Regions from separate parts of the Brevibacillus aydinogluensis genome, predicted to be linked through region 1. Evidence: riboswitches for the same ligand, from Rfam matches in the RefSeq annotation. Region 1 holds a riboswitch; each other region holds the start of a gene.
What was found. Region 1 has a riboswitch for S-adenosylmethionine ahead of Q7F15_RS05045 (pyridoxal phosphate-dependent aminotransferase). Riboswitches for the same ligand answer to the same signal wherever they lie in the genome.
Positions count from the first base shown of each region.

Region 1 (7,996 bases):
ACGATTACCTGGGCCAACCGCTCACCGTAGCCGGACTATTGCTGCTGTTGAACCAGGGAGCCAACCTCGTGGGGAGTGTGGCAGGCGGCATTCTTTTTGACCGCTGGGGACACAGGCGGACGTTTGCGGTCGGTTCTGTCGGCGCGATCGCTGTTTCTGTCGCGCTTGGCTTGACGACCGACTTCACCGCCTACACCGTGCTGCTGTTATTGAACGGATTTTTCTTTGGCACGATCTTTCCTGTACTGAATGCACTGGCTGTCCGCCTCTGGCCGGAAGGCGGGCGCAGAGGGCTGAACGTGATTTACGTCGCGCTCAACATCGGGGTGGCCGTCGGTTCGGCCTTGTGCGGCGTTTTGGCCAGCGTGTCGTTCGCCTGGACGTTTTTCGGAAACGCGATTGCGCAGGCTGTGACGCTGGCGATGTTTCTTAGGTGCCTGCCGCAGCATTTGGCGGATCAACCAAATGAACAGGTTCACGCGGCGGAATCGGCCGAGACAGAGGCGAAGCAGGCTGCGGCGGGAACAAACCATCGGCCGGTTGCCTGGGGGGCGCTCGCCGTGCTCTGCAGCGGCTTGTTGGTCTGCTGGATCGTCTACGTGCAGTGGACGACGGTGCTTTCCGCCTACATGCAGACGCTGGGCATTTCGCTTCGGCAGTACAGTCTGCTCTGGACGCTGAACGGAGCGCTCATCTTGTTTGGCCAACCGCTGATCTCCTGGATCATCAACAGCTTCGCCCGGACGTTGAAAGCGCAGCTGCTGCTCGGCGGGTACGTGTTTGCACTGTCGATGCTCATCCTCTCGCAATCGACAGCCTACGCCGGATTTGTTGCGGCCATGTTTGTGATGACGATCGGCGAAATGCTGGTGTGGCCGGCTGTCCCCACCATCGCTGCCGATCTGGCCCCGGCCGGCCGGGAAGGGATGGTCCAGGGCATTGTCAGCGGTATCGCCTCTGCTGGAAGGATGGCGGGACCGCTCGTGGGGGCGATGGCCTTCGAGGCGCTCGCTCCGCAAGGGATGCTTTACCTGATGGCGGTCTTGGCACTGGTGGCGGTAGGCTGTTTTGCCGCGTACAGCTCGTTCGTCAAGCGGACGGAGACGCAGCCGGCGGTAAGCGTGCCGGAGAAATGAGCCGGGGGAGAGGCCTTTGTCTCCGACTCCGGATGTGAAGCAAATGAAATAGATAAAATGAAATAGGTAATAGGGTCTAATAACATACGCTTTTACGGCAGCGTCCCTCTCGTGCGAGGGGCGTTTATTCATGGTAGACATGGATTACCCCAGTTCATATTGAGTTCATAAACGCGTGGCATGGTAAGGGGTGAGCCGTGTTGGAGGGTGGTCTGTTGAAAAAATGATACATTTTACCACGAAAATTTCTTGATGCGAAATATGTCCTGTGTCATAATGTTTCGTGACGCGAAATAACAGAGGTGTGGCCTATGAATCCTATGAGGCGCATGTCGAAGCAGTTGATCCAGATGAACAAGGTCTACCTGGACGTCATCGCCCAGGAATTGACCCAATGCGGATTGACCATTCCGCAGATGTTCGTCCTGGGTCCCGTAATAGAGGCGCCCAGGACTATTGGGGAAATCAGCCGGCTGATCGACCTCTCCTACAGCACAGTATCCGGCATCGTCGACCGGCTCGAACGGGACGGCTATGTCAAACGGGTGCGGGACGAAAAAGATCGGCGCATCGTCTGGGTGGAACTTGCCGACACCCCGGAAGCGATCACGCAACGGATTCCCTTTATGCAGGGCGGCTACTTTGACAAGCTGTTCGACGGCATGTCCAGTCAAGAGGTGGAAGATGTGTGCCGATCGCTGACGATCTTGACACACTATTTGGAAAAACGGCAACAATCGTTTCCGAAAAAGGGAGGTAGCTGTACACGATGAATCTTTCCCGCTTCTCCATTCAACGCCCCGTTACCATCCTGATGATGACGGTGGCCCTGCTCATCTTCGGCTTCGTCTCCCTGCCCAAGCTGGCGGTTGAGCTGTATCCGGAGCTGAATCTGCCGGTGGCGGTGGTCGTCACCACCGTCGAGGGCGGCACGCCTGCCGAAGTGGAAAAGCTGGTGACCCGTCCCATCGAGGAAGCATTGGGAACGGTGCCCAACGTAGACAAAATCATGTCCAACTCCATAGAAGGGGCCTCCCAGGTCATCCTGCAGTTCAACTGGGGAACAAACATGGACCAGGCAACGTTGGACATGCGTGACAAGGTGGACTTGATCCGCGGAATCCTGCCGGACAACGCCAAGTCCCCCCGCATTCTGAAATTGGACCCCAACAGTCAACCAATCATGACCTTTTCCCTGACCGGGGAAGAAGACATCGTCAAGCTGAAGGCGATCGCCGAAGACACGATCAAACCGCATTTGGAGCGGATTGACGGTGTTGCCTCCGTCGGCGTCTCCGGCGGCCAGGAGAAGATCGTCGAGGTCGTGCTCGACCCGAACCGGCTGGCCGCTTACGGGATCGGCATTGACCAGATCCAGCAGGCTTTGATGGCTACCAACGTGTCCGGTTCGTCCGGTGTGATTCGCCAAGGCGACACCAAGCTGAGCATCCGGGTCGATGGCGAATACGATACCGTTACCGACATTGGCGAGACGCCGATTCATGTGCAGAACGGCAGCATCGCGCTGAAAAACCTGGCGACGGTCAACGAGACGTACAAAGACGTGACGCAGAAGGCGTACATGAATGGAATGCCCAGCGTCGGCCTGACCATTACCAAAGCCTCGGGCGGTAATACGATTGAAGTGGCAGACGCGGTAAACCGGGAGTTGGAGGCGCTGAAACAGATGCTGCCTCCCAACGTCAAGCTGACCACGATTCTCGACTCGTCCACGTTTATCAAGGATTCCATCTACACGGTCGGAGAGCACGCGCTCTTGGGCGGGGTGTTCTCGATCATCATCCTGTTCCTGTTTTTGAACAGCTTCCGTTCCATGTTGATCGTCTCCATCGTGATTCCGATCTCCGTGGTGGCGACCTTCTGCCTGATGTACTTTACCGGACAGACGATCAACATGATCTCGCTTGCCGGGTTGACCCTGGGGCTGGGTTCCCTGGTAGACTTCGCGGTCGTGATTCTGGAAAACATTTTCCGCTATCGGGAGCAGGGCAAGGGCATGATGGAAGCGGCCCGACTCGGTTCCAGGGAAGTGGGCACGGCGGTGATGGCCTCCGCGCTGGCGCAAATCGCCGTATTTGCTCCGATCGTATTTGTCGAAGGGCTGGCTTCCGAGCTGTTTGGCCCGCTGGCGCTGACGGTCGTCTACTCGCACATCGCCGCGCTCTTGGCTTCGCTGACGCTGGTACCGATGCTTAGTTCCCGCTGGCTGAAACGAGTGCCGCACACCGAGGGAGAGGTGGTGGCCAACTACCGGGGCCTCAATCCGGTGATGTGGTTCAACAAAGGATTTAACAAAATCGCGCGCGGCTATGGCCGTCTGCTGAAGTGGGCGCTTGGTCACCGCAAGACCGTGTTTGCCCTGACGATCGCCTTGTTTGTCGGCGCAATTGCCCTCACCGGCGGAGTCGGCGCGGAATTTATTCCGAAGATGGACCAGGGACAGATTTCCATCTCCATTAAATTGCCGAACGGCACCATGCTGCAGGAGACGGAAAAAGTGGTCGCCGAAGTGGAACAGCGCGTAAAAGATCTGCCGGAAATGGAGCAGCTGTACACCTCGATCGGCTCCTCCGGCGGCCCGGCGCTCATCGCCAGCGCCATGTCCAACCAGGCGCAGCTGCAAATCAAGCTGGTGCCCAAGGACCAGCGCTCCGTCAGCACCGAGCAGGTGACGGAACAACTGCGCGAACGGCTGGCCGACATCTCGGGGGCGGAGATTGAGGTAACGGAATTGGACCAGTCGGGCGGCCCGATGGGGGCACCGCTGGAAGTGAGCTTGCGCGGGGATAACCTCGACGTGCTGGAAGACATCAGCTCGATCATCGCCGGCGAGATCAAACAGGTGCCGGGCACGCGCAACGTCACCACCTCGCTGGAAGAGACGCGCCAGGAAGTGCAGGTGCTGGTCGATCCGCAAAAGGCGAGCCTGTACGGGCTGACCACCAGTCAGGTCCTGTCCAACGTGCGCACGGCGTTTGACGGCATGACGGTCACCACCTACCAGACGGGGGATGACCAGATTGACGTGAAGATCATGCTGCCCAAGTCGTATCAGGACGACATCAGCTACCTGCAACAGCTCCGCATCCCGACGGCGAGCGGCGCGCAGGTCGCCCTCTCGTCTGTCGCCGAGATCGTCAAAAAGGACGTGCCGCAGCTGATCAAACGCTCCAATCAGTCGCGGGAAGTAACGATCAGCAGCGAAATCGTCGGACGCGACCTGAACTCGGTTTCCAATGACGTGATGGCCAGGCTGAACGCCCTGTCACTGCCGGACGGTTACACGCTGGAATTCGGCGGTCAGAGCAAGGAGATGGCCGAGTCGTTCGGCAGCCTGGGACTGGCGATCATTCTGTCGATCGTGCTGGTCTACATGGTGATGGCCAGCCAGTTTGAATCCCTGTTTACACCGTTTGTCATCATGTTCTCCATCCCGCCGACGTTCATCGGCGTGGTCGTGGGCCTGCTTACGACCGGCTATCCGCTGAGCGTTCCGGCGCTGATCGGGTACATCCTGCTCATCGGGATTGTCGTCAACAACGCGATCGTCTTGATCGACTACGTCAACCAATTGCGCAAACGGGGCGTGGAGCGGAACGAGGCCATCCTCCAGGCGGGTCCGATCCGTCTGCGTCCGATTCTGATGACGTCACTTGCGACGATTCTGGCGATCATGCCGCTTGCCTTTGGCGGCGGGGAAGGGAACGAATCGATGGCGCCCATGGCTGTCGTCGTCATCTTCGGTCTCAGTTTCTCCACACTGATCACGCTTGTGCTGATTCCGGTCGTCTACACCTGGTTTGACGATCTGGGGCAAAAGTGGCGCAATCGCAAAGAAAAACGCAAGCAGAAAAAAGCGGCCGGCCAGGAAATGCCGACGTTGGGATAGGAGGCTACACGGTATGAAGATGAACAAGGGAAGTCTTGGGCTGCTGCTGGCCTTGGCAGTTGCCCTGGCAGGTTGTACGGCTCCGGATGCGGCCACGCAGCAGACGCAAACGGATAACAAGCCGGTGCCGGTACAAGTCGATACAGTGAAAAAAGGAAGCGTGTCGACGCGCGCGGGGGTAACCGGGAAACTGGCCCCCAACAAGGAAGTCACCTTGGCTCCAAAAGTGGGCGGCAAGATTGTGCAGCTGAACGTAAAACTGGGGCAGTATGTCAAACAGGGACAGGTGCTTTTCAGCCTGGAGAAAACGGATCTGGAGAATGCAGTGCAGCAGGCGCAGGCGGCGTACGATCTCGCCGTAGCCAACCTGAAGCAGAGTAATGCCGCCTCCGACCAGGGGCTGCAGCAGGCGAAAAACGGTCTGGTGCAGGCCGAGCAGGCGCTGCGGGACGCGGAACGCGACTACCAGCGCATGTCTGACCTGTTCAAACAGGGAGCGGTGTCACCGCAGCAATTGGAACAGGCACAGGCGGCCCTCACCAATGCGAAGACGGCGTATGCCAACGCCAAGGAAGCGCTGGAGATGGCTGAAAAGCAGACGGGAGTGGCCGTCACTCAGGCATCCGTGGAACAGGCCCGCATCTCGCTGCAAAACGCGCGTGAACAGTTGGCCAACGCGACGGTGACCGCCCCGATCTCCGGCTTCGTCTCCGCCGTCAACGGCCAGGTAGGGGAAATGGCTTCGCCGCAAGCGCCAGTGGTCACCATCGTGGATACCGATCCGCTAATCGTCAAGGCAAACCTCTCCGAAGAGGAAGTAACGTCAGTGAAAAAAGGGGACAAGGTGAAGATTCAAATCTCTGCCATCTCCAAGGAGCTGGACGGCACGGTGAGCGCGATCAGTCCCGTGATGGATCAGACGCTGCGCGCGTATCCGGTGGAAATTGCCCTGGCCAAGCAGGACGCTTCGCTAAAGGCGGACATGGTCGTCAGCATCCAGTTTGCGCATCAGCAAACCAACAGCATGCTGGTGGTGCCGCTCAAGGCCGTCTTTGACGAGAACGGCAAGCGGTTCGTCTACAAGCTGGAGGGAGACACGGCGAAAAAAGTGGAAGTGCAGACCGGGATCGAATCCAGCGATCTGGTGGAGGTAAAGGCAGGGCTGAAAGAAGGCGAGCAAATCGTCGTGCGCGGACAGACGCTGCTGAAAGACGGCGCCAAGGTAAACGTCCAGCCGACATCTTGACACTGTTCGCTTGCTCAAGTAGTATGAAAGAGATATCCAACCAGCACAGTCGGAATGCTGCGGCGGCCCTGCAGGGACGTCGCTGCGGGGGGCGACACGGTCGCTGACCCGCCGGATGCTGCTGGGATGGAACGAGACTGCAAACGAAACTGAATAGCATGCAATCACCTTATCAAGAGAGGCGGAGGGACTGGCCCGATGAAGCCCGGCAGCGGATCTGCCTGTGCAGATGCTGTGCCAATTCCAGCAGGAGCATTCCTGACAGATAAGAACGTGGAGATGTCGATCTGCCCCTTTTTCTGTACAGGAAAAGGGGCTTTTTGCTTAGCCGCCGACGTCTGCACGATTTACCCGAGGGAAAGGAACGAGAGACTGATGCGCATCCAACCGTCCGCCATGATTGACCGTCTGCCGACGCAGTTTTTTGCCTCGCTGGTGGCGAAAGTGAACAAGGCCATCGCCGCCGGCCATGACGTAATCAACTTGGGGCAGGGCAACCCCGATCTGCCGACGCCGCCGCACATTGTCGAGGAACTGCAGGTACATGCTGCCCGTCCGGTTCACCACAAGTACCCGCCGTTCAGCGGTCGTGTGGAACTGAAACGGGCTGTCGCCCACTGGTACAAGCAGGAGTTTGACGTCGATCTGGACCCGGAAGAGGAAGTGGCCATCCTGTTCGGCAGCAAGACCGGACTGGTGGAAATCTGCCAGGTATTGCTCAATCCGGGCGATGTGGCTCTGGTGCCGGACCCCGGCTATCCCGATTACTGGTCGGGAGTGGCCATCGCCGACGGGCGGATGGTGATGATGCCGCTGCGCGCCGCGAACGGTTTCCTGCCGGACTACGGCGAGCTGGCCCGAGAGGATCTGGACAAAGCCAAGCTGATGTTCCTGAACTACCCCAACAACCCGACCGCGGTCAATGCGCCGTACGAATTTTTCGAAGAGACGGTCCGCTTCGCCCGCAAGCACGAAATCGTCGTCTGTCACGACTTCGCCTACGGAGCGATCAGCTTCGACGGCAAGAAGCCGGTCAGCTTCCTGCAGGTGCCGGGAGCCAAAGAAGTGGGCGTGGAATTTTACACGCTGTCCAAAACGTACAACATGGCCGGCTGGCGCGTCGGCGCGATGGTCGGCAACCGGGAACTGGTCCGGCTGATCAACCTGATCCAGGACCACTACTTCTGCAGCCTGTTCGGCGCCATCCAGATGGCGGCGGTCCGGGCGCTGACCGATTCCCAGCAGTGTGTCCGCGAGTTGGTGGCCGTCTACGAAAGCCGGCGCAACGCGCTGTTTTCCAACCTGCACCGCATCGGCTGGGAGGCGGCACCGTCGCAGGGCTCGTTTTTCACCTGGCTGCCGGTGCCGAAAGGGTTTACCTCTGCCGAATTTGCCGACTTGCTGTTGGAAAAAGCCCATGTCGCTGTCGCACCGGGCGTAGGTTTCGGCCCCACCGGCGAAGGGTACGTGCGCGCAGCGCTTTTGGCCAGCGAAGAGCGGCTGGCGGAAGCAGTGGCGCGGATTGAGCGTTTGGGTATTTTCTCCCCGTGCAACTAGCAATATATCGTTCATGTGATTGAGAACTGACCGCCAGTGTGTTCGCAAAACGCCCTGGCGGTTTGATTTTTGGGAAGCGAGGCGGAGGCCGGGGCAGTGCCGCGTCCGGGATGGGCCCCGCCCAAAATAGGCGAGTGCCGCATAGTC
Region 1 is NZ_OY569118.1:1,054,975-1,062,970, forward strand. Features, by position in the region: gene Q7F15_RS05025 (MDR family MFS transporter) at 1-1,136, shown strand, start outside; gene Q7F15_RS05030 (MarR family winged helix-turn-helix transcriptional regulator) at 1,448-1,909, shown strand; gene Q7F15_RS05035 (efflux RND transporter permease subunit) at 1,906-5,046, shown strand; gene Q7F15_RS05040 (efflux RND transporter periplasmic adaptor subunit) at 5,060-6,292, shown strand; SAM riboswitch class I at 6,459-6,564, shown strand; gene Q7F15_RS05045 (pyridoxal phosphate-dependent aminotransferase) at 6,668-7,849, shown strand.

Region 2 (7,996 bases), 920 kb from region 1:
TGGGCCACATCCGCATGGTGACGGAACAGTTGGACCGCACGTCGGAGCACGTGCATGAGCACGCGGAGACGACCAAGCGGAACACGGACGAGATGATGGTTGCGTTCCGCGAAGTGGCCACGGGGATGGAGGCGCAGGCCAACTCCACGGTGAAGATCGAGGAGGAAGTCCAGTCGATCGACCACGAGATCGTGGCGGTCAACGAACAGGCCAACGCGATGAAGGCGGAGGCCGATCAGAACAACCGCCGCCTCACCGAGAGCATCGGCATGATGAACGAGCTGTCGCATCAGATGGAGCAGATCGTGCAGGCGGTCAATGTGGCCTCGTCCACCATCCGCGAGCTGAATCGGCAGGCCAACCGGGTGGAGGAGATCGTGCAGACGATCAACCAGATTGCGACCCAGACCAACCTGCTGGCGCTCAACGCGGCGATCGAATCGGCCCGGGCCGGGGAACACGGACGCGGCTTTGCCGTGGTGGCCGACGAGGTGCGAAAACTGGCCGAACAAAGCGCTACCGCTACCCAGGAGATTGCCGAAATCCTGCAGTCGCTGCACAAGGAGAGCGAAAACGCCGTGCGCCACATGAGCAACGGGGAATCGTCGGTGGCCAAGGGACAGGAGCTGGCCGTCCAGACTGTCACCTCGATCGAGACGGTTCGGGCCGGAATGGAATCGTTCCTGCAGGCCGTCGAGCACGTGCGCTCCAGCATGGACAGGGTAAAGCTGCGCTCCGGTGAAGTGGCCGCCGAGATGTCGACGATTACGGCTGTGACGGAACAATCGGTGGCCAATCTGGAAGAGCTGTTTGCCACGGCGGAAAATCAGCATCAAAAGGTGCGGGAAATCACGGAAGAACTGGGCGAACTGAACGCGCTGTCGCGCAGATTGCAGCAGTCGTTTCGAGACCAACAAACATAATGTTTTGAAATGACAAAAAAATCATTTGCAATGTAAGAACCTTTTGCTAGAATTAGAGACATTACAACTGGATAGCGGATTCACCTTACCTTATCAAGAGAGGCGGAGGGACTGGCCCGATGAAGCCCGGCAACCACTGTACCCCGGTACAGAAAGGTGCCAATTCCTGCAAAACCCTCGGGTTTTGACAGATGAGGAAGAGGTTGGCGCAACTTGGCAAACTCTTCCTCTAGGAAGAGTTTTTTTCATACCATCATCAGGTGCGCCTTCCTGGGAAAAGGGGGAATATATCGAACGTTTATGGTGTATGTTTACTAAAATATTCGTGTTTTGCCTTGAAACTTTCGAAAAAAACCCGTAAATTACCGGTATGGGAGTAAAAAACTTTTTTACTAGATAGGAGAGAACAGCATGAAAAAGTACCTGTTGGCATTGACGACGTTTGCCGTACTGTTGGCCGGATGTGCGGCGGGAGGCGGTGCACCGGAGGGACAAGCCGGCGGCCATGAAGGCGCCGAGAAGAAGCGGGTCGCGCTGATCTTGCCGGAGAAGATCGGGGTCAACCCGTTTTTCCAGCAGATGGACGAGGGTGCCAAGAAAGCGGCGCAGGAATTTGGTGTCGACGTCAAAACCATCGAGTCGACCGACCATTTCGCCATCGAGGAGAACATCCGCGCGGCCGTGTCCGAGCAATACGATTTGATCATTACGTCGTCGTTTGAATCGGAGGATGCGCTGAAAAAAGTGGCGGCGGAAAACCCGGACCGCGTGTTTGCCATCATCGATACTGTCGTGGACTTGCCCAATGTCAGCAGCGTGGTATTTCGCGAACATGAAGCCTCCTATCTGATGGGAGCAGCTGCCGGCCTGGCGACCAAGACCAACAAGGTGGGGATCGTCGCGGCGATGGACATTCCGCTTTTGAAAAAGTGGACGGTCGGCTTCCAGGAGGGACTGAAGGCGACCAATCCGAACGCAGAGGTCTTCGTCAACTACGTCGGCAGCTTTAATGACCCGGCGAAAGCCAAGGAGCTGGCCCTGCTGCAGGCAAACAAGGGAGCAGACTTTGTCTACGGAGCTGCTGCTGTCGGCGACCTTGGCGTGTTTGAAGCAGCCAAGGAAAAGGGCTTCTACACCTCCGGCCAGGACGTCGACCGCACCGGCATCGATCCGGAACACATCGTCCTGTCCCAGTTGAAAGGGACCGACACGGCCGCCTATGAAACGGTAAAGGCGTTTGTAAACGGCAGCTTGAAACCGGGCGTGCAGACGTACGGCCTGAAGGAAGACGGCGTCGGCGTCACCTACGTCACGCGCGAAAGCGAGACGCCCCTGCATCCGTTCATCGGTGAGGAGGTCATCAACAAGGTGAAAGCGATCAGGGATGAGATCGTGGCGGGTACGCGCAAGGTGCCCGATCCGCTGCAGCAGTAAACGAGACGGCGACCGACTACTGCGGTAGTCGGTTTCCTGTTGAATGGGACCAACAGGAAAAAGGAGGGAAGAGCGGGATGACGTACCGTCTGGAAATGCGCAACATGACGAAAAGATACGGCGATTTTACGGCCAACGACAACGTATCGTTCACGCTGGGGGCTGGCGAGGTCCACGCCATCGTCGGGGAGAACGGCGCCGGCAAAACCACGTTGATGCGGATGCTGTACGGCATGGAACAGCCGACGTCCGGGGAGATCGTGCTAAACGGCCGCCCGGTGGTCTTTCGCGGCCCCGACGACGCGATCCGACACGGCATCGGGATGGTGCACCAGCACTTCATGCTGTTTCCCGATTTCAGCGTAATGGAGAACATCGTCATCGGCTATGAACCGCAGCGTGCCGGCCTGTTCCGGCGCAAGGATGCGGTGGAGGCGGTGCGGGCCCTCAGTGAGCGCTACCGCATCCCGATTGACGTGACCGCCCGTGTATCGCAATGCTCGGTCGGGGAGCAGCAGCGCGTGGAAATTCTCAAGGTGCTGTACCAGGGAGCGGACATCATCGTACTGGACGAGCCGACCGCTGTCCTGACACCGCTGGAGGTAAAGGAACTGCTGCAGACGATTCGCCACCTGGCGGAGAGCGGCAAGAGCGTCATCCTGATCACGCACAAGCTCAAGGAAGTGATGGAGGTGGCCGACCGAATCACCGTGCTGCGCGGCGGCCGGGTGACCGGGACCGTTTCCCGGCAGGAGACCAGCGTGGACGAACTGGCCCGGCTGATGGTGGGCCGTGACCTGCAGCCGTTGAGTGAGCGGGTGAGCCTGGACGGCAGGCCCCTCCTGCAGGTGGAAAACCTGACCGTTTCCGACCGGCAGACGATCGTGGACAGCGTTACATTTACCGTGCACCACGGGGAAATCGTCGGAATCGCCGGGGTCTCGGGCAACGGCCAGTCGGAGCTGCTGCAAGCCATCACCGGACTGCGGCCGGTCACGGCGGGCAGGGTGCTGCTGGGCGGAAAGGACGTCACCAACCGTCCTGTGGCAGCCATACGTGAAGCGGGAGTGGCCCATGTCCCGGAAGACCGCTACCTGTGGGGAACGGCCAAGCAGGAGAGCGTGGAGGAAAACGCCTTGATGGGCTACCAGCGCAAACCGGCGTTCAGCCGTCGCGGCGTCATTTTGCGGGACGCGTTTCGCCGCGTGGTGGAGCAGTGGGTGGAGCGTTTTGCCATTAAGACCGGTTCCCGGCACCTGCAGGAGCAGGCGGGCAACCTGTCCGGCGGCAATCTGCAAAAACTGATCGTCGCCCGCGAGCTGGGGCAACAGACGCCGCTGTTGGTCGCTGCCGAGCCGACGCGCGGCGTGGACATCGGGGCTATGGAACACATCCACCAGGCGCTGATCGAAAAGCGAAACAGCGGCGATGGAATCCTGCTCGTCTCGTCGGAGCTGTCGGAGATTCTGGCGCTGTCTGACAGAATTCTGGTCATGTACAAGGGACGAATCGTCGGCGAACTGAAGCGGTCGGAGGCGACGGAAGAGAAAATCAGCGTGTTGATGGCAGGAGGAAGCATCCATGGAAGCGGTCAAAAAGCTGTGTAAACCGCTGGTCCAGCCGCTGTTGGCGGTGGTGATCGGCTTGTTGACGGGAGCAGTCGTCATCAGCGCGGTAGGCGAATCGATCCTGGATACCTACCAGCAGATGTGGAAAGGAGCGTTTGGGAGCTACTACTCCTTTGCCTCCACATTGGCCCGGTCCACCCCGATAATGCTGATCGGGCTGGGGCTGTCGCTGGCGTTTCGCGCCGGGGTGTTTAATCTGGGCGCCGAGGGGCAGATGGTGCTGGGGGCGATCTGCGCGACGCTGGTCGGACTGTACCTGCCCGGTCCCGGACTGGTGAAAATGCTGGCCGCGCTGGCGGCCGGTGTGACCGCAGGCGGTCTCTGGTCGCTTTTGGCCGGGTACATGGAGGCGAAGTTTCGCGTCCAACTGCTCATCACCACTCTGCTGCTCAACTACATCGCCGTCCTGTTTGCCGGGTATTTGGTGAGTGAACCGTTTCAGGACAAGACAGGCTCGGCAGCGCTGGCTCAGACGTCCATGCTGGAAAAGAGCGTCTGGCTGCCCAAGCTGTTTGCCGGCATGAGCGTACACGCCGGCTTTCTGATGGCGTTGGCTGCTGCTCTGGCGTTGTTCTGGATCGTCCGGTTCACCCCGTTTGGCTACGAGGTGAAGATGCTCGGACACAATCCGTTGTTTGCCCAATACGGCGGGATTGACAAGGATCGGGTGATGCTTGTGGCGATGTTTGCCAGCGGAGGATTGGCCGGGCTGGCCGGCACCGTGGAAGTGCTGGGGGCGCATTACCGGTACGTCGACGGCGCGTTGACCGTCCCCGGGTATGCCTGGACGGGCCTGATGGCCACGCTGCTGGCCAATTGCCACCCGATCGGCGTCGTGTTTACCTCGATACTGCTGGCCGCCCTGCAGACGGGTGCGATGGGCGTGGAGCGCAACACCGAGGTACCGCTGGAGTTGGCCAGCGTCATCCAGGCCGTGCTGATTCTGTTTATCTCCGCCAAAATCAGTCATGACTGGTGGAAAAACCGCAAGAGCAAGAGGAGGGAGTCGCATGGAGTTGTTTGATGGAGCACTTGTCAGTTCCACCATCCGGATGGTGACTCCGATCCTCCTGGCGGCACTGGGCGGCGCGCTGTGCGCCCGGGTGGGCATCTTCAACGTCGGGCTGGAGGGGCTGGTGCTGGTCGGAGCGTTTTCCGCCATCGTCGGCAATCACTTTACCGGCAGCCTGCCGCTGGCTGTGCTGTTTGCCGCCGCCGTCACCGTGCTGTTTTCGCTGTTGTTTGCCTACATGACGATCGGACTGAAGGCAAATGAAATCATCGTCGGCGTGGCGATCAATTTCCTCGCGCTGGGGTTGACCACGTTTGCGCTGCGCGCCGTCTTCGGCGTGAAAGGGGCGTTTTACGACAAGGACATGGCCGGGCTGCCGCAGTGGCGGATTCCCTGGGTGGCAGACATCCCCGTGCTGGGGGACATCCTGTCGGGGCATTCGCCGCTGGTCTACGCGGCCTTTTTGGCGGCGGTGCTGCTGCACCTGTTCTTTGCCCACACCGTGACCGGCTTCCGTGTGCTGGCGGCCGGGATGAATCCGGTAGCGGCCCGCAGCCTTGGCCTGAAGGTGACGCGCCTGCAGGTGCTGGCCGTGGTGTTGTGCGGCGTTCTCTGCGGCATGGCCGGGGCCCAGTTATCGCTTGGGCAGGTGACCATGTTTACCGAAGGCATGACGGCGGGGCGCGGCTTTATCGCGCTGGTGGCAATGATGTTGGGGCAGTCTCACCCGTTGGGCATTCTCGCCTCCAGCCTGCTGTTCGGATTGATGGACGCGCTCAGTATCCGGCTGCAGGGCTTTTCGCTGCCGACGCAGTTTACCGCGATGCTGCCCTATGTACTGACGATTGCGGCGATGTTCTTCCTCAAGGACAAGGGCACAGCCGCAAGCACCGCCAGCCAGCAGAGTGCTCGCTAGACAAAAGACGGACTGACCTGGGAGGAAACGGGAAGATGAACAAGGCAGAGCGGATCAAACGGATGAGGGTGCCCGCGGTCGATCCGGCCCTGGCTCGGCGGCTGCCGCCGGGACAGGTGCTGACGGAGCGGTTTCCGATCCTGCATGAGGGGGAGGTGCCTGTCTACGACCTGGAGACGTGGACGCTGCGGGTCTTCGGGGAAGTCGATCGGGAGGTAACGCTCTCGTATGCCGACATCATGGCGATGCCGCAGACGACGATCACCTGTGACATTCACTGCGTCACCCGCTGGTCCCGGTTTGACAACCGGTTTACCGGCGTTCGTTTCCGCGACTTCCTGGCAGCAGCCGGTGTCACACCGCGGGGCAGGTATGTGATGCTGCACGGCGATTACGGCTATACGGCAAACGCGGCGCTGGCCGACCTGGAACGAGACGACGTGCTGCTGGCCCACTCCTTTGACGGAGCGCCGCTGACGGACAAGCACGGTTGGCCGCTAAGGCTGATCGTGCCGCACCTCTACTTTTGGAAGAGCGTGAAATGGCTGCGCGGAATCGAATTCTTGAACGAAAACAACCCTGGCTTCTGGGAGCAAAACGGTTTTCATCTGAACGGAGACCCGTTTCGCGAAGAGCGTTTCTCCGGCGAAGCCCTGCCGATTCCGGAAGACGAATGGGAGAAAAAGGAGTTTGATTGATGATGCTGCCCAATCTGAAAGTTGATCCGGAAAACCTGCCAAAGCGCGCGATCGTCTGCGGCGATCCGAAGCGGGCAGCCCGCATTGCCGCCCTGCTGGACGAGAGCAAGGCGATCGGGGAAAACCGGGAATACCACAGTTATGCGGGAACGTGGAACGGCACGGCGGTGGCCGTCGTCAGCCACGGCGTCGGCTCGCCGGGGGCGGCCGTCTGCTTTGAAGAGCTGGCCAAAGGCGGCGTGAAGACCATCATCCGTGTCGGAACGGCCGGTTCCTACCAAAAAACGATCGAACCCGGCAGCCTGGTGATCAGCACGGCGGCTGTCCGCCGGGACGGACTGACCAGCCAATTGGTGCCGCCGGGTTTCCCGGCCGTGGCCGACCGCCGCGTCGTCGATGCGCTGGCCGCCGCAGCCGCGAAGCGCGATACGGGACTCCATGTGGCCGAGGGCGTGACACTGACGATGGACATGTTTTACAGCGGCGTGGTGGAGTTTCCGCACAAGCTGTACCAACAGGCGGGCGTGCTGGCCGTGGAGATGGAGAATGCGGCCCTGTTCGTGATTGCTGCGCTCCGAGGCATGCGTGCCGGTTCCATCCTGGCGATCGATGGGTACGCCGACGCTGATCTGTTGGAAACGTACAACCCTCATACGGAGACCACGGCCAAAGCGATTGAGGCAGAAGCGCGCATCGCGCTGGATGCGATCGTGGCGGTGGAGAATTGAGTGAAATAAACAGCCCCGATATGAAATAGAGTGCACCCCTTAAAGTAGACATTGGAAAAACCCCTTGGGATAACCGATGTTACTTTAAGGGGTGAATTTTTTATGGCTATCAAAGGTCAAAAGTTCAAGCATTATCCTTTGTCGTTGAAAATGGAGGCAATACGATTGCATGTAGAGGAGAAGTGGACATACAGACGTATCACTGAGCATTTAGGAATCCAGGATAAGGATCGAGTAAAAAAATGGATGCGGAAATACAAACAACTTGGGGAGTTCGGTCTTTTGGATCAGCGTGGACGACGTCCAGAGTACATCGATCAAGATCGACATGTGAAAAAATTGAAACGGGAGAACGAAATTCTAAAAAAGTGTTTGGAAATCTGGATGCGGGAGGTGTAAGAAAAAAGTATCGTGTGATGGAGAATGTGGCAGCATTGTACCCGATTACCGAACTCTCCAAACTTCTTGGTGTATCGAGGAGTGGGTATTATCGATATCTTGCACAGAAGGAGTGGGATAGAGACGGAGAACTGAAACAGCAGATTCAAACCATCTATGATGAACGAAAAGGAATATATGGGTATCGAAGAATTCAAGCGGAACTCCTTCGTCAATACGGCAAGGTTGTGAATCATAAGAAGGTGTTACGGCTCATGC
Region 2 is NZ_OY569118.1:130,947-138,942, forward strand. Features, by position in the region: gene Q7F15_RS00615 (methyl-accepting chemotaxis protein) at 1-923, shown strand, start outside; SAM riboswitch class I at 1,011-1,121, shown strand; gene Q7F15_RS00620 (BMP family lipoprotein) at 1,335-2,357, shown strand; gene Q7F15_RS00625 (ABC transporter ATP-binding protein) at 2,435-3,964, shown strand; gene Q7F15_RS00630 (ABC transporter permease) at 3,939-5,009, shown strand; gene Q7F15_RS00635 (ABC transporter permease) at 4,996-5,913, shown strand; gene Q7F15_RS00640 (sulfite oxidase-like oxidoreductase) at 5,949-6,611, shown strand; gene Q7F15_RS00645 (nucleoside phosphorylase) at 6,614-7,339, shown strand; gene Q7F15_RS00650 (helix-turn-helix domain-containing protein) at 7,442-7,738, shown strand; gene Q7F15_RS00655 (IS3 family transposase) at 7,756-7,996, shown strand, end outside.
Region 2: another riboswitch for S-adenosylmethionine. It lies ahead of Q7F15_RS00620 (BMP family lipoprotein); the one in region 1 lies ahead of Q7F15_RS05045 (pyridoxal phosphate-dependent aminotransferase).

Region 3 (7,996 bases), 1.4 Mb from region 1:
GCCAATGTGACGAAGAGACCCGTGATGTTTGAATGGAACCGTCCATGAAACAGTTGAACCCGCCCCGGGACTGAACACGTCAGGTCCGGCTTGGGCGGGTTTTGTCGAATATTGATTTCCGGCAGAAGCACTCCCGAATGGCTGACTAATCAGCCAACAGCTCAATGTCTTTCAACATGCTGTCCATATCCATTTTGGACGCCATCCCGTACACGCGGCGCATGTTGCCGTCCTTGTCGACGAGGAACATGACGGCGGTGTGCGCAAACGAACCGTCTGGCTGTTTCAGCACGGCGATGCCAAAGTCCTTGGTCACTTTTTCCACGGTGGCTTGATCGCCGCGCAGGAAGTACCAGCCGCTCAGATCGGCACCAAACTTGTCGGCGTACTCCTTGAGCACGTCCGGCGTATCCCGCTCCGGGTCAAAGGTGATCGTCACAAACGCCACCTTGTCTTTGAACAGCCCTTTGGCCTTCAGCTGTTCCTGCATCTTGGCCATGTTAAACGTCGTGGCCGGGCAGATATCCGGACAGTGGGTAAAGATGAACTCCACCAGCCGAACCTTGCCGTTGGTTCCGGACAGGGTAAATGTGGACCCGTCGATGTTATCCAGCGCAAAGTCGTTTATCTGCTTCATGACGGGGATCTGACTTTTTTGCCAGTACTGGTAGCCGAATACACCGACGACGAGCATTCCCAGCACGGCGGCCAGCACGGCAAACCAGTAGCGCTGCCAGAACGACACTTTGCCTTCGCTCATATCACGTGCCTCCTCTTCCTGATCGCGCTGTTGCCAAACGGCGATCACGCGCGTTTATCTCTGCACCGATACGTTACGCTTCCGTTTCCCCCGGCCAAGCGAGCATGCCGCCCACCATGTTGGCCGCATCGAAGCCCAATTCCTGCAAATACTGGGTGGCCATGTGACTGCGGGCGCCGCTGCGGCAGACCAGCACGACCGGTGTCTCCTTGTCCAGCTCATCGACGCGATGCGGCAAAAAGCCAAGCGGAATCAGTTTGGCTTGCTTGATGTGGCCCGCATTCCACTCCTCCAACTCGCGCACATCGATAACCTGCACCTTCTCTCCCGCAGCCAGCTTCTCCAACAGCTCCCGCGGCGTGATTTCCTTTACCCCTTGTTCCGCCATATGTACAAGCCTCCTGTATCTTCATAAATATGGATTCCATACCGTCACCCATCATACCATACCGGCGGCTGTGTTCGTACATGACATTCCTGTGAAGTTAAGTCCCCCCTCTGAGTCGTAAGAACAGTGACAGGCAACAGTAACAGAACAGATGCATTTCATGATGAACCGGATAACCCAACGATAACGAAATTCAGAGAGATTTAAATTACTTTAAGACAGGAGACAGCTACAGAGTTGAAGGAGACGTCCTGTGCATTTAATAAAGTCGACAAAAAAGCTTCAGCCCAGTTAGTTTGCCTTACATGCTATTGCAAATTCTTATTGAAAAATCTAGCGCAGCGGCAAGGGTGTTAACTACTCTTAATTATTAAATTAATAATTGGAGACCTTCGTATACCGAAGGTCTCCAGTTCATCAATGATCAATGATTGTAAATAGCAACTTTTCCATCAGATGGGATGTATCCATAGACCCTAATTCTATAGGTTCCTGTGTCTACAGCAACATTGGGACTTGTATAGCCAGTTTGGCCTTTCCCAACAGAAACCCGTCCCAGATTAATACTTTTCCTTACGTTTCCATATGAATCTAGCTGATCAAGATAAACCGAAACATCACAACTACTATTCGTAGCCCACACACCTGCATTTGCACTTCCAGATTTTAGTGTGAATGTTTCGTTAATCACATAAGTACCATATTGCGAAACGAAGAATCGGCTCCAATCTTTCGCAATTTCTTGAATACCTATAGACTCTTGAATTTTATTTGTTTTCTGGCTAAGACTTTCTGATGCAACAACAGGATTAACAAGGGATGAAAGTGCAAGGCCTAGGGACGCAACGGTAAAAAGCATTTTCTTCATTCTCCCAACTCCTCATACATTATTTGGAATTTAATCCAGGTACATTGTACCCTATCTTTTACATTTTTTGAATGCGGTTCAATATATTGTCAATAACAGAAAGTTTTGGTGGTATTCTATTGAAGATTTAGGAGGATTTTTCATTCAAGTAGAGAATTGTTAGTTTTTGCAAATACTTTCAGCTTTCATCCAGCGAGTGTTTATGATACGGAGGATTATATGAAAAAAATCTCGTTTCTCGATGGATTACGTGGGACAGCTGCAGTGGTCGTGGTCATCTCTCATTTTGTGCAGGTATTTTACCCTTCTCTTTTCACCTTGCGTCCTGAAATGATGCATAACCAGTTTGAAGCATGGTTAAGCAAAACACCATTCAATCTCTTCTATAACGGAAACTTTTCCGTTTGTATTTTTTTTGTATTAAGTGGATTCGTATTAAGCTATAAATATTGGGAAACGAGAAGGGTAGATGTCGTCATAGAAAGCACGGTGAAACGATACTTTCGGCTTGTACTGCCTGTGTTTTTCTCTATTTTATTGGTATACATCATCCTTCTTCTAAACGGATTTTCTCTTGAAACAGTCTCGCCCATCACGTATACAGATATGACAACACATTACCATGCGCTTAGCCATGATTTTGTCACCATGGTTCGCACTGCATTTTTCGACACGTTCTTTCTCGGCAACGCTGACTATAATCCTGTTTTATGGACCATGAATTACGAACTGATCGGGTCGTATCTCATTTTTGCAATGTTGATTGTGTGCAGAGATACTCCTTACCGCTACGTAGCCTATCTCTTGCTGATCTACATGTTGCGTCATTCCTACTATCTTGCATTTGTGTTAGGCCTGCTTCTCTGCGATGTATATCACAATCACCAGCGTACGCTGCACGTGTTTCAAAAACCTTATATACCTTTACTAACAGGGATTTTGGGGTTGTATATGGGATCTTATCCTTACATCGATACATCCAATACCATATACGCATTACTCGACGTCTCTTTTATGGGATATGATCCGATGAAGTTTAACCATGTTTGGGGTGCTTTTTTCCTCATGATCGCAATCTTGGCTTCTACTGGTATTCAAAAGATCTTATCCTCCCCCATCTGCGTGTTTTTGGGAAACATCTCATTTTCGCTGTACCTGTTGCATTTTACGATCTTATGTTCTGTGTCTGGTTATATTTTTTCTCTGTTGAACGGCAGTTTCTCCTATAATGTCAGTGTATGTATCAGCTTTCTCCTGTCCTTCCCGCTTATGATGGTTGGTTCATATCTTATGTACAGATATATAGACACAACGTCGATATTCTGGGCGAAAAAGTTTTATCTAACTCTTTTCCGGAAGCAAGTAAAGCCGCCCCGTGTAAAAAAAGCATATGTTCAGGATAATTCCCTCTTATAGGTATGTGGTCTGCAAACGCCCGAAAGAAAGCATTCGGGCGTTTTTCATTACAGCCGCCGTGATTCAGGACAAAAAGCAATCACAACAAATCCCCTTGACTTACCCGGAAATTCTTATTGACCAAACCCGGCGGCCCCCCTATAATACCAAGTAAGCACAATTTGCAAAATCTTTCGATTTCATCAAGAGCGGCGGAGGGACAGGCCCAATGAAGCCCGGCAACCGGCAAGCATCCTGCTTGCATGGTGCCAATTCCTGCAGAATCCCGGATTCTGAGAGATGAAACGGCCGCTTGATTCGGAATGACCGAAGCCTTCTTTCTCTCCGGAAGAAGGCTTCGCTTTTTATCCATTCATTTTCATGCAGGAAAAAGGAGAGATGACCATGTCGGATCAACGTCAGTGGAAGCCGGAAACCATTGCGCTGCACGGTGGACAGTCGCCTGACCCGGTGACGGGCTCGCGCGCGGTGCCGATTTATCAGACGACTTCGTACGTGTTTCGCGATACGGAGCACGCCGCCAACCTGTTCGGGTTGAAAGAGGCGGGCAACATCTACACGCGTATCATGAACCCGACCCAGGACGTGTTTGAACAGCGGGTCGCCCTGCTGGAAGGCGGTGTCGGGGCGCTGGCCACTTCCTCCGGGCAGGCGGCGATTACCTTTGCCATCCTCAACATCGCCCAGGCCGGAGACGAAATCGTCGCCTCCACCAGCCTGTACGGCGGCACCTACAACCTGTTCTACCACACGCTGCCGCGGTTCGGCGTCACCGTTCACTTCGTGGACCAGTCCAATCCGGACAATTTCCGATCCAAAATCAACGAAAAGACAAAAGCGCTGTTCGTCGAAACGATCGGCAACCCGCGCATAGACGTAGCCGACATCGAGGCGATTGCCGCGGTCGCTCACGAATACGGAATTCCGCTGATCGTAGACAACACCTTTGCCACCCCGATCCTCTGCCGTCCGTTTGACCACGGGGCCGATATCGTCGTGCACTCCACCACCAAGTTCATTGGCGGACACGGCACGGCCATCGGCGGCATCATCGTTGACTCCGGCAAGTTCGACTGGAGCAGCGGCAAGTTTCCCGGCCTGACCACGCCCGACCCGAGCTACCACGGCATCGTCTACACGGAAGCGTTCGGCCCGCTGGCGTACATCGTCAAGGCCCGGGTTCAACTGCAGCGGGATATCGGGGCAGCTGTCGCGCCGTTCAACGCCTTTTTGTTCCTGCAGGGGCTGGAAACGCTGCATCTGCGCATGGAGCGGCACAGTGAAAACGCTCTGGCCGTCGCCCGTTATCTGCAGGCACATCCCGCCGTGGAGTGGGTCAGCTATCCGGGATTGGAGAGCGATCCGCACTACCGCCTGGCGCAAAAGTACCTGCCAAAAGGTGCCGGAGCCATCCTCACGTTTGGCGTGCGCGGCGGCGTCGCCGAAGGGAAAAAGCTGATCGAGTCGGTCAAGCTGTTCTCCCATCTGGCCAACGTCGGCGATTCCAAGTCGCTCATCATCCATCCGGCCAGCACCACCCACCAGCAGTTGACGGAAGCGGAACAGCTCGCTGCCGGCGTCACCCCGGGCCTAATTCGCCTTTCCATCGGGACGGAGGCGATCGACGACATCATCGCCGATCTGGAGCAGGCGCTGAAGCAGGCGGTACCCCAGCAGGTTGGCTAAGGTACGAGACAGGTCAACGCACGGGCGCCCGTCGCGCGCAAAGCGTCCAAGGATGGCGAGCGTCCGCGTTCGTTTGCATCAAACAGCGAAGGGAGTTCCCCTTCGCTGTTTTTCTATTGCAGGACGCCGGATTTTCCACATTCGGGCGCAAGATTACATCATGGTGATATCGGGATTCTCCTTCTCTCTATTGCCTTCGCCAGTCATACACGTCATTGTTTAAAAGATTTAACGAATGACCGTTAATAACAACAGTGTGATCGTCCTTCCATTCAATAGATGCTGTATCAACGCGATACTCCCAATAGATATTGCGTTTTTCCCCTGTACTTGTTACCAGTTCACCCCTGATCGCTGTAGAAACAGTAGCGCCGCCGTCAACAAGGTATAGTTTGATGACGTATTCATTTGAAGGCGAAGCCGATTCCTTGATGAATGTCCCTTCTGGAAGATTGGACATCGAGAAAAAGAAATGGTACACGACGATGCCAACAAGAGCAGCAATCAAAATCAAGACGACCAAAGCCACGAAAAGCACTTTCTTTATCCGCAAAGCACCAGCCCCTTTACCTATTATTTATTGAATTACGTTTTGTCGGGATTTTCGGCTCGCTCGTTTCCCTGCGATTTTATCAAACCCCAAAAATTTTATGAAGATTTGGCAAAATAAGGTGTCGCGCTGTATAATACCTTCCATACTGGAACTACCGGTGCCCTATTTTCCGATAAAGGAGACGTCCGCATGATCCATCGTCCTTTGGACACATTGCTGGAAAGCATCAACCGCGTCATTGTCGGCAAGGCGCCGCAAATCCGGCTGCTTGTGACGGCTCTATTGGCCCGCGGCCACGTGCTCCTGGAGGACCTGCCCGGCATGGGCAAGACCGTGTTGGCCAAAACGCTCGCCCAGGCGATCGGCGGTACCTACAACCGGGTGCAGTTTACCGCTGACCTGCTGCCTTCAGACGTGGTCGGGCTGCACGTGTTCAACCAGCGGACCGGCGAGTTCGAGCTGCGTCGGGGACCGGTATTCGCCGACGTGCTTCTGGCTGACGAGATCAACCGGGCCACGCCGCGAACGCAATCCGGCCTGTTGGAATGCATGGAAGAACGGCAGGTAACCATCGAAGGGGTGACACTCCCCCTGCCGCCGACGCTGTTGGTGATCGCCACGCAAAACCCGATCGAATCAGAGGGAACCTATCCGCTTCCGGAAGCGCAGCTGGACCGCTTCTTGTTCCGCCTGTCGCTTGGCTACGGCAGCAGGGAAGACGCCCGGGAGATCCTGCGGCGGTTCCGGACAGGCTCACCGCTGGAGCAGGTGAAGCCGGTGATCACCGTCGACGAGATCGCTGCCATGCAGCGGGACGTGACAGCGGTGCACGTCAGCCCCGCCGTGGAGGAGTACATCATCGATCTGACGGCAGCCACCCGTCACCACCGCTCCGTGGAAACGGGTCTCAGCCCCCGCGCCATGATCGCTCTGCTGCGCTCGGCGCAGGCGTCCGCTTACCTGGACGGGCGCACCTACGTCCTGCCTGACGATGTCAAAGCCGTGTTTCCCGCTTTGGCCGTCCACCGCATCCGCCTGTCAATGGAAGCGGAACTGCACGTGACGGAGCAGGAAGTGATCGACGACATCCTCAAAAGCGTGGCGGCTCCGGTCGAAGAAGGCGTGTGATCCACACATGAGCACGAGACAGGTGTATCACGTCTTGGGGTTTCTCTGCCTGCTGTTTGCCCTGTTTTCGGGCAGCCGCTTTCTCTGGCTGTTTGGCGGCTTCTACTTTTTCATGACGCTGGTTCACCGCTGGTGGCGGGCCAATCTGCCGCGCTGGGTTCGGCTGGAGTGGAATGCTGACCTGCGCCGGGTGATGCAGGGGATGCCCGTCACCATCCGTTTCACGCTGCACAACCGCTCCTGGCTGCCGCTGCCCGGCACGGTGATCTCTCTGTCCTTTCCCAAACACGTGACAGTCGAGGGAGCGGATGAGGTGACAGCAAACAGACAGCGCTGTACAGCTCGCTTCCGCTTGGACCTGCCGCTGAGGACAAGCGCGGAACGCACGTTTACGATCACCCCGCACAAGCGCGGCCTGGTGTGGCTGACGGAAGCCCAGGCGGACACGCTCTCTGTGTTTGGCGAGGAACAGGACCCGATTTCGCTCCCGCTGTCGTTTTCCCTCCTGGTCTATCCGCTGCCCTTGGCGCTGCCTCCGCTGTTGGCGGCGGCAATCGAGCCTGACGGCGGCAAGCTCACGCGCAGACGCCGGGAGGAGGATGTCACGTTTTTTCGCGGCGTGCGCGGTTATGTGCCGGGAGACCGGTTAAAGCACATCCACTGGAAAGCCAGCGCGAAAACCGGCGCGCTGCAGACGCGGCTGTTTGAGCCGACCGCCCGCCCCAGCTGGAAGGTGGTGGGACACATTCTGCCGTCCTACGAACCGCTGCTGCAGCGGAACAATGAACCGGCGAACGAGCGGGTCATCTCCGCTCTTGCCGCGCTCTCGGTTCTCTGCCGCCGCCAATCGCTGTCCTGCGACATGTTCCTGACCGTGAAACAGCGCGGCCGGGAGCAGTTCCACCTCCCTCCCGGCAGCGGCAAGGCGCACCACATCCAGGTCATGACCCAACTCGCCCGCCTGCATCAGTACCTGCCGACTTCGCTGGCGGCCGCATTGCGGCGGTTGGAACACGGCGTCACCCGTGACACGATCCTGATCGTCACCCCGCGTCTGGACGAGCCAGCAGTAGAAGCAGTCAAACGGCTGGTGCGGCGCGGTCACAACGTCATGGTGCTGGACGTGTCGCAGGAGCAGCCGGTCCTGCGCCGGCACGAGTCCGCCCGCGCCCAGGCGAGGAAGGAGGTCTTTTCATG
Region 3 is NZ_OY569118.1:3,757,234-3,765,229, forward strand. Features, by position in the region: gene Q7F15_RS18615 (SCO family protein) at 146-760, opposite strand; gene Q7F15_RS18620 (rhodanese-like domain-containing protein) at 834-1,148, opposite strand; gene Q7F15_RS18625 (hypothetical protein) at 1,573-2,016, opposite strand; gene Q7F15_RS18630 (acyltransferase family protein) at 2,236-3,432, shown strand; SAM riboswitch class I at 3,609-3,718, shown strand; gene Q7F15_RS18635 (homocysteine synthase) at 3,817-5,118, shown strand; gene Q7F15_RS18640 (DUF5412 domain-containing protein) at 5,306-5,647, opposite strand; gene Q7F15_RS18645 (AAA family ATPase) at 5,861-6,799, shown strand; gene Q7F15_RS18650 (DUF58 domain-containing protein) at 6,807-7,996, shown strand, end outside; gene Q7F15_RS18655 (DUF4129 domain-containing protein) at 7,994-7,996, shown strand, end outside.
Region 3: another riboswitch for S-adenosylmethionine. It lies ahead of Q7F15_RS18635 (homocysteine synthase); the one in region 1 lies ahead of Q7F15_RS05045 (pyridoxal phosphate-dependent aminotransferase).

Region 4 (7,996 bases), 1.4 Mb from region 1:
AGCCGTTGCCATTTTCCGCAACTGCCGACGGGCCATCCGGGAAGACGGAAAGCTCCTGGTGATCGAGATGGTCGTTCCGGCCAATAATCAACCGCATCCGTCCATGTTGATTGATCTGGAAATGATGATCATGGCTACGGGAAAGGAACGGACCGAGGCGGAGTTCCGGACGCTTTTCCGGAAAGCGGGCTTTGAACTGCAGCGGATCATTCCGACGTCTGCAGCCGTCTCAATGCTGGAGGCTGTCCCTGTGTGACAGGATGGCCCAGTCAATCTGTTTAACAATAGCATAGCCCAATGTTTGTGATGACACCTCATCCGCGTGTAGCAGGGAGGTGTCATTTTTTATTCAAGCATCGCCAGGTCACATGCGCACCTACATAACAAGATTCCAGCCAAATATAGGGTGCCCGCCTTCGACCGGATTCGAGTATACTAGACAAAGTGGGGAGTATATTATCTGAAAGAGACAAAGGTGGCGTTTTCCATATGCGCTTTTTGAAACGAATGCTGCTCCTCCTGATCGTGGCAGTCGCTGCGGCAGGGGGGTACTACGGATATTCGCTGTATCAATTTGCCGAGGACATTCAACAGCCAAACGTAATCGACCATCCCGCCGGCGGCGCGACCAAGGCGGCGGAGATTCCCACGTGGGACGGCAAGGAGCGCGTCAACATCCTGTTGATGGGCGTTGACCGGCGCGGCATGCGCAGCAACGCGCTGCCCCGTTCCGATTCGATGATGCTGCTCAGCATTGATCCGGTTGCGAAACGATATGACTTGTTTTCGATTTTGCGCGATACCTACGTAGAGATTCCCGACCACGGACATGCGCGAATCAATGCGGCAATTGTCGAAGGCGGGCCGGAATTGGCGATGGAAACCGTGAGCCAGTTTACCGGGCTGCCGGTGAACCGGTATGTGATCACCGACTTCGAGGGCTTCAAGCATCTGATTGACGCTGTCGGCGGCGTGGAGCTGTACGTGGAGAAAAACATGCGGTACCGCGACCCTACGGACAAGGGCATGTACGATATTGATCTGAAAAAAGGGCTGCAGCGGCTTGACGGCTCCAAGGCGCTGCAATACGTCCGCTTCCGTCACGACGCGACGTCCGACTACACGCGGACGGAGCGGCAGCGGAAGCTGATGGCCGCGCTGGCCGACCAGATGAAGAGCGGCACCACGCTGATCCAACTGCCGTCCATTTTGAAAGAAATTACCCCGTACGTGCAGACCAACATCAGCTCTCTGGACATGTTGAAGCTGGCCTCGCTCGGATTGACGCTGAACACCGAACAGCCCGGTCAGTATCAGCTTCCGCCAATGGGGATGTTCAGCGAATCCAATCGCGCCGGTGCTGTCCTTATTCCTGATGTGGAACGTGTTCAGGCTTTTGTTCAGGAAAAACTGCAAGCCCAACCGGAAGCCAATTCCGCGGGGGAAACGGACGGGAAGCAGAGCTGAGGCTCTCTTCAAGCGGGCAGATCGCCCTGCACTTTTCCTTTAATTTTCCATTGACATCGTTTTTTTAAATGGAATATAATCCGATTTGTATCAACGAAAATACAAACAAACAGCATATACGGAGAAATTCTTCTTATCAAGAGAGGCGGAGGGACAGGCCCAATGAAGCCCGGCAACCGGCTCATCGCACAGATGGGTGTCGCGGTGCCAATTCCTACAAGATCGGAGAATCTTGAGAGATGAGAAGGGTGGATGTGATCGGATATCGATGCAAACCCCTTTTTCATGCTGAAAAAGGGGTTTGTTCCGTATAGGGAGGTGAACCGGATGATTCGCTTGCAAAACTTGCGCAAAAACTACACGGTACAGGGCAAGACGGTCCCCGCACTAATGGGGATTGACCTGACCATAGAAAAAGGAGAAATCTTCGGCATCATCGGACATTCCGGTGCCGGGAAAAGTACACTGATTCGCTGCATCAACATGCTGGAGCGTCCGACATCCGGTCACGTAATCGTAGACGGCGTCGACCTGACTACACTGGATGACCGCAAGCTGCAGGAGCAGCGGCGCCAAATCGGCATGATCTTTCAGCACTTCAATCTGCTCTCTTCGGCCACGGTGGCGGAGAACGTGGCCTTTCCGCTGAAGCTGGCCAAGCGGCCCAAGGCGGAGATTGACAAAAAGGTAAACGAACTGCTCACACTGGTCGGCCTGGAAGCACACCGCGACAAGTATCCGAGCCAGCTCTCCGGCGGGCAGAAGCAGCGTGTCGGGATCGCCCGCGCGTTGGCCAGCGATCCGAAAGTATTGCTGTGTGACGAGGCGACGTCCGCGCTCGACCCGCAGACGACCAATTCGATCCTCGCCCTGCTGCTCGACATCAATCGCAAGCTGGGCCTGACCATCGTCCTGATTACGCACGAGATGCACGTCATCCGCTCCATCTGCGACCGTGTCGGCGTTATCGACGGAGGTGTCATCGTCGAGGAAGGCAAGGTGCTGGACGTGTTCCTCAAACCGCAGCATCCGACGACGCGGGAGTTCGTGGAGCAGGTGGCCGATTCCGCCGAGCTGCGGGAAGTGGTGGCTCACGAAAAGGCGGCCGGCGACCAGACGATTGTGCGCATCACGTTCCTGGGCGAAAAGACGTACCAGCCGATCCTGTTCCAGACCATGCAGGAGACCGGCACGATGTTCAGCATCCTGCAGGGTACGATTTCGCGGATGAAAGATACACCTTACGGCCAGCTGGTCGTCGAATTGAGCGGCAATCCGGAGCAGAACAGCCGCGCGATCGAAACCCTGCGCCAGCGCGGTCTTGAAGTGGAGGTGATGTAACATGGGACTGACGTTTGAAAACGTCGATGTGGCGGAAATCGGCAAGGCCACATTGGATACACTGACGATGCTGGGCTTTTCGACGCTGTTTACCGTCCTGATCGGACTGCCGCTGGGCGTCCTGCTGTTTCTCACCTCCAAGGGACAGCTTTTGGAAAACCGCGTCTTTTACACGATTGCTTCCTTTGTCGTAAACGTGCTGCGTTCGGTGCCGTTTATCATCCTGATGATCATGTTGATTCCGCTGACGAAAATCCTGGTCGGCACCTCGCTGGGGGTCAAGGGAGCGATTCCGCCGTTGGTGATCGGGGCGGCTCCGTTTTTCGCCAGACTGGTGGAGACGTCGCTTCGGGAAGTGGACCGCGGTGTGATCGAAGCGGCCCAGTCGATGGGAGCGTCCAAGTGGCAGATTATTTGGAACGTGCTGCTGCCTGAATCCCGTCCGGGGTTGATTGCCGGCATTACGATTACCACCGTGGCGCTTGTTTCCTACACGGCGATGTCTGGCGTGATCGGCGGCGGCGGACTGGGCGACCTGGCCATCCGCTACGGTTACCAGCGGTTCCAGACCGATGTGATGATTGTTACTGTCGTGATTTTGCTGGTGTTGGTTCAGATCTTGCAAACGCTGGGAGACAAATTGGTAATCCGTTTCAGCCGCAAGTAAGATCTTTACCATAAAGACAACAATATGAAAGAGAAAGGGGTAATCATCTGTGAAAAAATGGGCTGTTTCCATTCTGTCGACTGTACTGGCACTGTCTCTGGCGGCATGCGGCACGAAAACCGAAACCGCTCCGAATGCGTCTGGCGGTTCGGACGGGGGCGAACAAAAAGAAATCACCCTGAAAGTGGGCGCTACGCCTGTACCTCATGCTGAAATTCTGAAATTCATCCAGCCGAAACTGAAAGAACAGGGCATTAACCTGGAAGTTAAGGAATTTACCGACTATGTACAGCCAAACGTGCAGTTGAACGAACAACAGTTGGACGCCAACTTCTACCAGCACATTCCGTACCTGGAGCAGTTCAATAAAGACCAAAACATGAACCTGGTGCCGGTGGTGGCAGTGCACATCGAGCCGTTTGGTGCTTACTCCAAGAAAATCAAAAAGATTGACGAACTGGCCGACGGTGCAACCATCGCTCTGCCGAACGACCCGACCAACAACGGCCGTGCGCTGGCCCTGCTGGAGAAAAACGGCCTGATCAAGCTGAAAGACGGCGTTGGCATCAAAGGCACCGTAAAAGATATCGTCGAAAACAAGAAAAACCTGCAGTTCAAAGAAGTAGAAGCAGCCATGCTGCCGCGCGTTCTGGAAGAAGTGGATCTGGCGATGATCAATACCAACTACGCGCTGGAAGCCAAACTGGTGCCGACCGAAGACGCACTGATCATTGAAGACAAGGACTCTCCGTACGCCAACTATCTGGTAGCACGTCCGGATAACAAGGACTCCGAGGCCATCCAAAAGCTGGCGAAAGAGCTGAACTCGCCGGATGTGAAAAAGTTCATCGAGGATACGTATAAAGGAGCGGTTGTGCCGGCATTCTAAGGCCGTCCCTCCTCTGACGCCCGAATCGGCTGATTCGGGCGTTTTTTATGTTTGCCGTCCACTTTTGCATGAATGTTTATCATTCCGACGATTTTTTTTATAAATAAATAAAATTTTATTAAATCAACGTAAAACTTGTTTAAAAACAACATATATAGAGGTATATTTGAGGAAAGATTTAGACAAGGGGGATAAGTGGCATGAAAAAGAATATTTTTATTGCGATGAGTTCACTCCTCGTGCTCGGTGCCGCTCTCGCAGGGTGTGGAGGCAATTCCGACAACCCAAGCCAGGGGTCCCAGGCAGAGGAAGCGAAGAAAACCGGCTCGCAGGTGCTGAGGTTGAACCTGCACTCCGAACCGCCTACGGCTGACCCGGGTCTTTCCGAAGATACAACCTCTTCGGCCATTATTCGGGCAACATTTGACGGGCTTACCCGGATCGGCGCGGACGGTCAGCCGCACGAGTCCGTGGCGGAAAAAATCGACGTATCGGCTGACGGCCTCACGTACACCTTCCATCTGCGCGACTCCAAGTGGAGCAACGGCGACCCGGTGACCGCGCACGACTTCGAGTTTGCCTGGAAGCGCGCGCTCGACCCGAAGACCGGAGCAGCCTACGCGTATCAGCTGTACTACATCAAGAACGGAGAGGCGTACAACAAGAACAAGGCGAAAGCGGAGGACGTCGGCGTCAAGGCGCTGGACGAAAAGACGCTGGAAGTAAAGCTGGAAAGGCCGACGCCTTTCTTCAAGGAACTGACGGCGTTCCCGACCTATTTCCCGGTCAACAAGAAGCTGGTTGAATCCAACCCGAACTGGGCGATGCAGGCGAGCACCCACGTGGGGAACGGTCCGTTCAAGATGGCGGAATGGGAGCACAAGAACAAGCTGGTGCTCGTGAAAAATGAAAATTACTGGGATAAAGACGTGGTAAAAATGGACAAAATCGAGTTCTCCATGGTAGATGACGAGAACACCGAACTGTCCATGTTTGAACGCGACGAGCTCGACTGGGCCGGCGCGCCGATAAGTGCACTGCCGACGGACGCCATCCCGATGTTGAAAGAATCCGGGAAGATGCACAACAAGACCATCGCAGGTGTCTACTGGTATAAGTTCAATACAGAGCAACCTCCGTTTAATAATGCAAAAATCCGTAAAGCATTTGCTTACGCGATTGACCGTCAATCCCTGATCGACAACGTATTGCAGGCCGGTCAACTTCCGGCGATGGGGGCTGTACCGCCGACCATGGCGCTGAACAAGGACGGCTACTTCAAGGACAACGACGTGGAGACTGCCAAGAAGCTGCTGGCAGAAGGCATGAAGGAGCTGGGCATCACCAAGCTGCCGACGGTCACCCTCTCCTACAACACGACAGAAGGGCACCAAAAAATCGCCCAGGCGATCCAGGATCAATGGAAAAAAGCGTTGGGCGTCGATGTAAGGTTGGAAAACAAGGAGTGGAAGGTGTACATCGAAGACCTGCACCAAGGCAAATTCCAAATCGGCCGCCAGGGCTGGCTGGGTGATTTCAACGACCCGATCAACTTCCTGGAGTTGTTTAAGGAAAAAATGGGCGGCAACAACGACACCCGTTGGGAACATCCCAAGTTCAAGGAGCTGCTGGATCAGGCCAGCATGGAAAATGATACGGAGAAGCGCAAGCAGATTCTGGCCGAGGCCGAGTCCATCTTCATGGACGAAATGCCCGTCATCCCGATCTACTACTACACCCACTCCTGGGTGCAAAAGGAGAACCTCAAAGGGGTTGTCATCAGCGATCTTGGCAACGTCGACTGGAAATGGGCTTCCTTTGAATAAGGGCAAAACCGAGAAGCACATGCGTGTGCTTCTCTTCTTTTTTTCATCCGACAGGGACAATCGACCAATCCCCCGAGCCTCTTTGGTCATAGAGTAACAAGGAATAAACCGTACCAAGGGGGAGAAGCCGTGGATCTTGGAAAGCTGCTGAACCTGGTCAGGTCCATACCGAAAGATAAGCTGAAGACAGACGCAGGGCTGAAGGAAGTGATGCGCGATCTGGGCAGAAAGTTCGGGAAGTCGTTTACCGAGCAGGAATTGGATCAGTACGTGGCACAGTTTCGGCGGATGGCTCGAACGGAGGACGTCAACAGCCTGATGAACAAGCTGGCCCAAAAGGGTGTAAAGCTGGGCGATTTAAACAACATCAAGAAGCGAATGAAATAGCGGGGGAGGTGAGACTATCGCTCAGAAGACGAAAGGCAAGAAAAAAACCACCGTCTCCCTCGCGCAATTGCTTGAGAAAATGAACCAGTTGGCCGATGCTCAATACACCAGCAAAGAACAGATCATCAGCGAAATGGACCAGGTGCGGAGTGAACTGCAGGAGATGAAGGAGACGCTCAACCGCTTGAAGGTACAGCCGGTCCCTCGCAGGCGGGGGTCGATTTTTGGCCGGCGGCGGAGGGCTCCGGTCCAAGTGGAGCCGGAGAAACCCAAGCTCTCCTTGGAAGACCTGCTGCCCTTGCTTCCTCATTTGAGCAGTGCGTTTCCCCAATTGAAAAATCCCAAGGTGGCGGAGTCGATCAAGGTGCTTTCCAACCCGGCCGTGATCGCCATGATTCAGCAGTTCCTGGCAAACTCAGGTTTGACAGGCAAATCCGTCACCCAGGCCAGCCGGAAGGAAAGACGTTTTCTGGGCTGGGGCAAACGTTGAGGCGTTCTCTTCCAAGGAAGCGCCTCTTTTTTGTCAACTAATAATTACTGGAAAATACGTGACATAATTCGACGTATTTTATCTTTTTTCGACTGAATTTGGTCCAAAACTCCTACAAACTTTGCCGCCTTTGTTGCGTCTAATACTATGGCGCATCCCGCTCGGTAGTTTATGCCAAAACAAGAAATACCAACGGAGGAGGTCAGGATGAAGAGACGATCGTTACTATTTTTTGTTCTGCTGGTCCTGCTGCTCATCCCCGGGTGGGCTGCGGCAGCTGGCAGCGCCAAGGAAGAACCGGTGAACCTGATGATCGATGGACAAGCTGTCAAGCCTGACGTGCCGCCGCTTATCCAAAACGGCCGCACGCTGGTGCCGATCCGTGTGATCGCCGAAGGCTTGGGCGCCGATGTGAAGTGGGATGAGGCCGCGCGGACAGCCACCATCAAGCGCGGCGTACATAATCTAGTGCTCACGCTTGATTCCACGGCAGCCAAGGTCAACGGGAAACAGGTGAAGCTGGACACTCCGCCGGTCGTGCGCCAGCAGCGGATGCTTTTGCCGATCCGGTTTGTCGCTGAATCGCTCGGTGTCACGGTGGGATGGAACGCGTCCACCCGCACGGTAATCGCCAACGAGACGCCAGCCGTGCTGATCAACGGCAAAAGTCCGTCCAAGTCGCTGGACTTCTACCGGATGGGCGACTCGCTGTACGTCTCCGCACAGGCGGTGGCCGAACAAGTGGGATGGAAGGATTTCGCCTGGAAGCACCCGGCTGAGGCCATCACCATCGACGATCAGCAGGTCGTGCCCCTGGATCGGTTGGAAGAGGAATTGGGCGGCCGCATGACGTGGGACAAACGGGACAACCGCGTCGAGATTAAACGGCTCAGCCGCTTTACCGGTGTTGCTGCAGAAGGGGACAGCGT
Region 4 is NZ_OY569118.1:3,744,444-3,752,439, reverse strand. Features, by position in the region: gene Q7F15_RS18590 (methyltransferase) at 1-256, shown strand, start outside; gene Q7F15_RS18585 (LCP family protein) at 490-1,467, shown strand; SAM riboswitch class I at 1,598-1,713, shown strand; gene Q7F15_RS18580 (methionine ABC transporter ATP-binding protein) at 1,795-2,808, shown strand; gene Q7F15_RS18575 (methionine ABC transporter permease) at 2,810-3,475, shown strand; gene Q7F15_RS18570 (MetQ/NlpA family ABC transporter substrate-binding protein) at 3,525-4,364, shown strand; gene Q7F15_RS18565 (peptide ABC transporter substrate-binding protein) at 4,565-6,190, shown strand; gene Q7F15_RS18560 (hypothetical protein) at 6,320-6,577, shown strand; gene Q7F15_RS18555 (hypothetical protein) at 6,657-7,067, shown strand; gene Q7F15_RS18550 (N-acetylmuramoyl-L-alanine amidase family protein) at 7,275-7,996, shown strand, end outside.
Region 4: another riboswitch for S-adenosylmethionine. It lies ahead of Q7F15_RS18580 (methionine ABC transporter ATP-binding protein); the one in region 1 lies ahead of Q7F15_RS05045 (pyridoxal phosphate-dependent aminotransferase).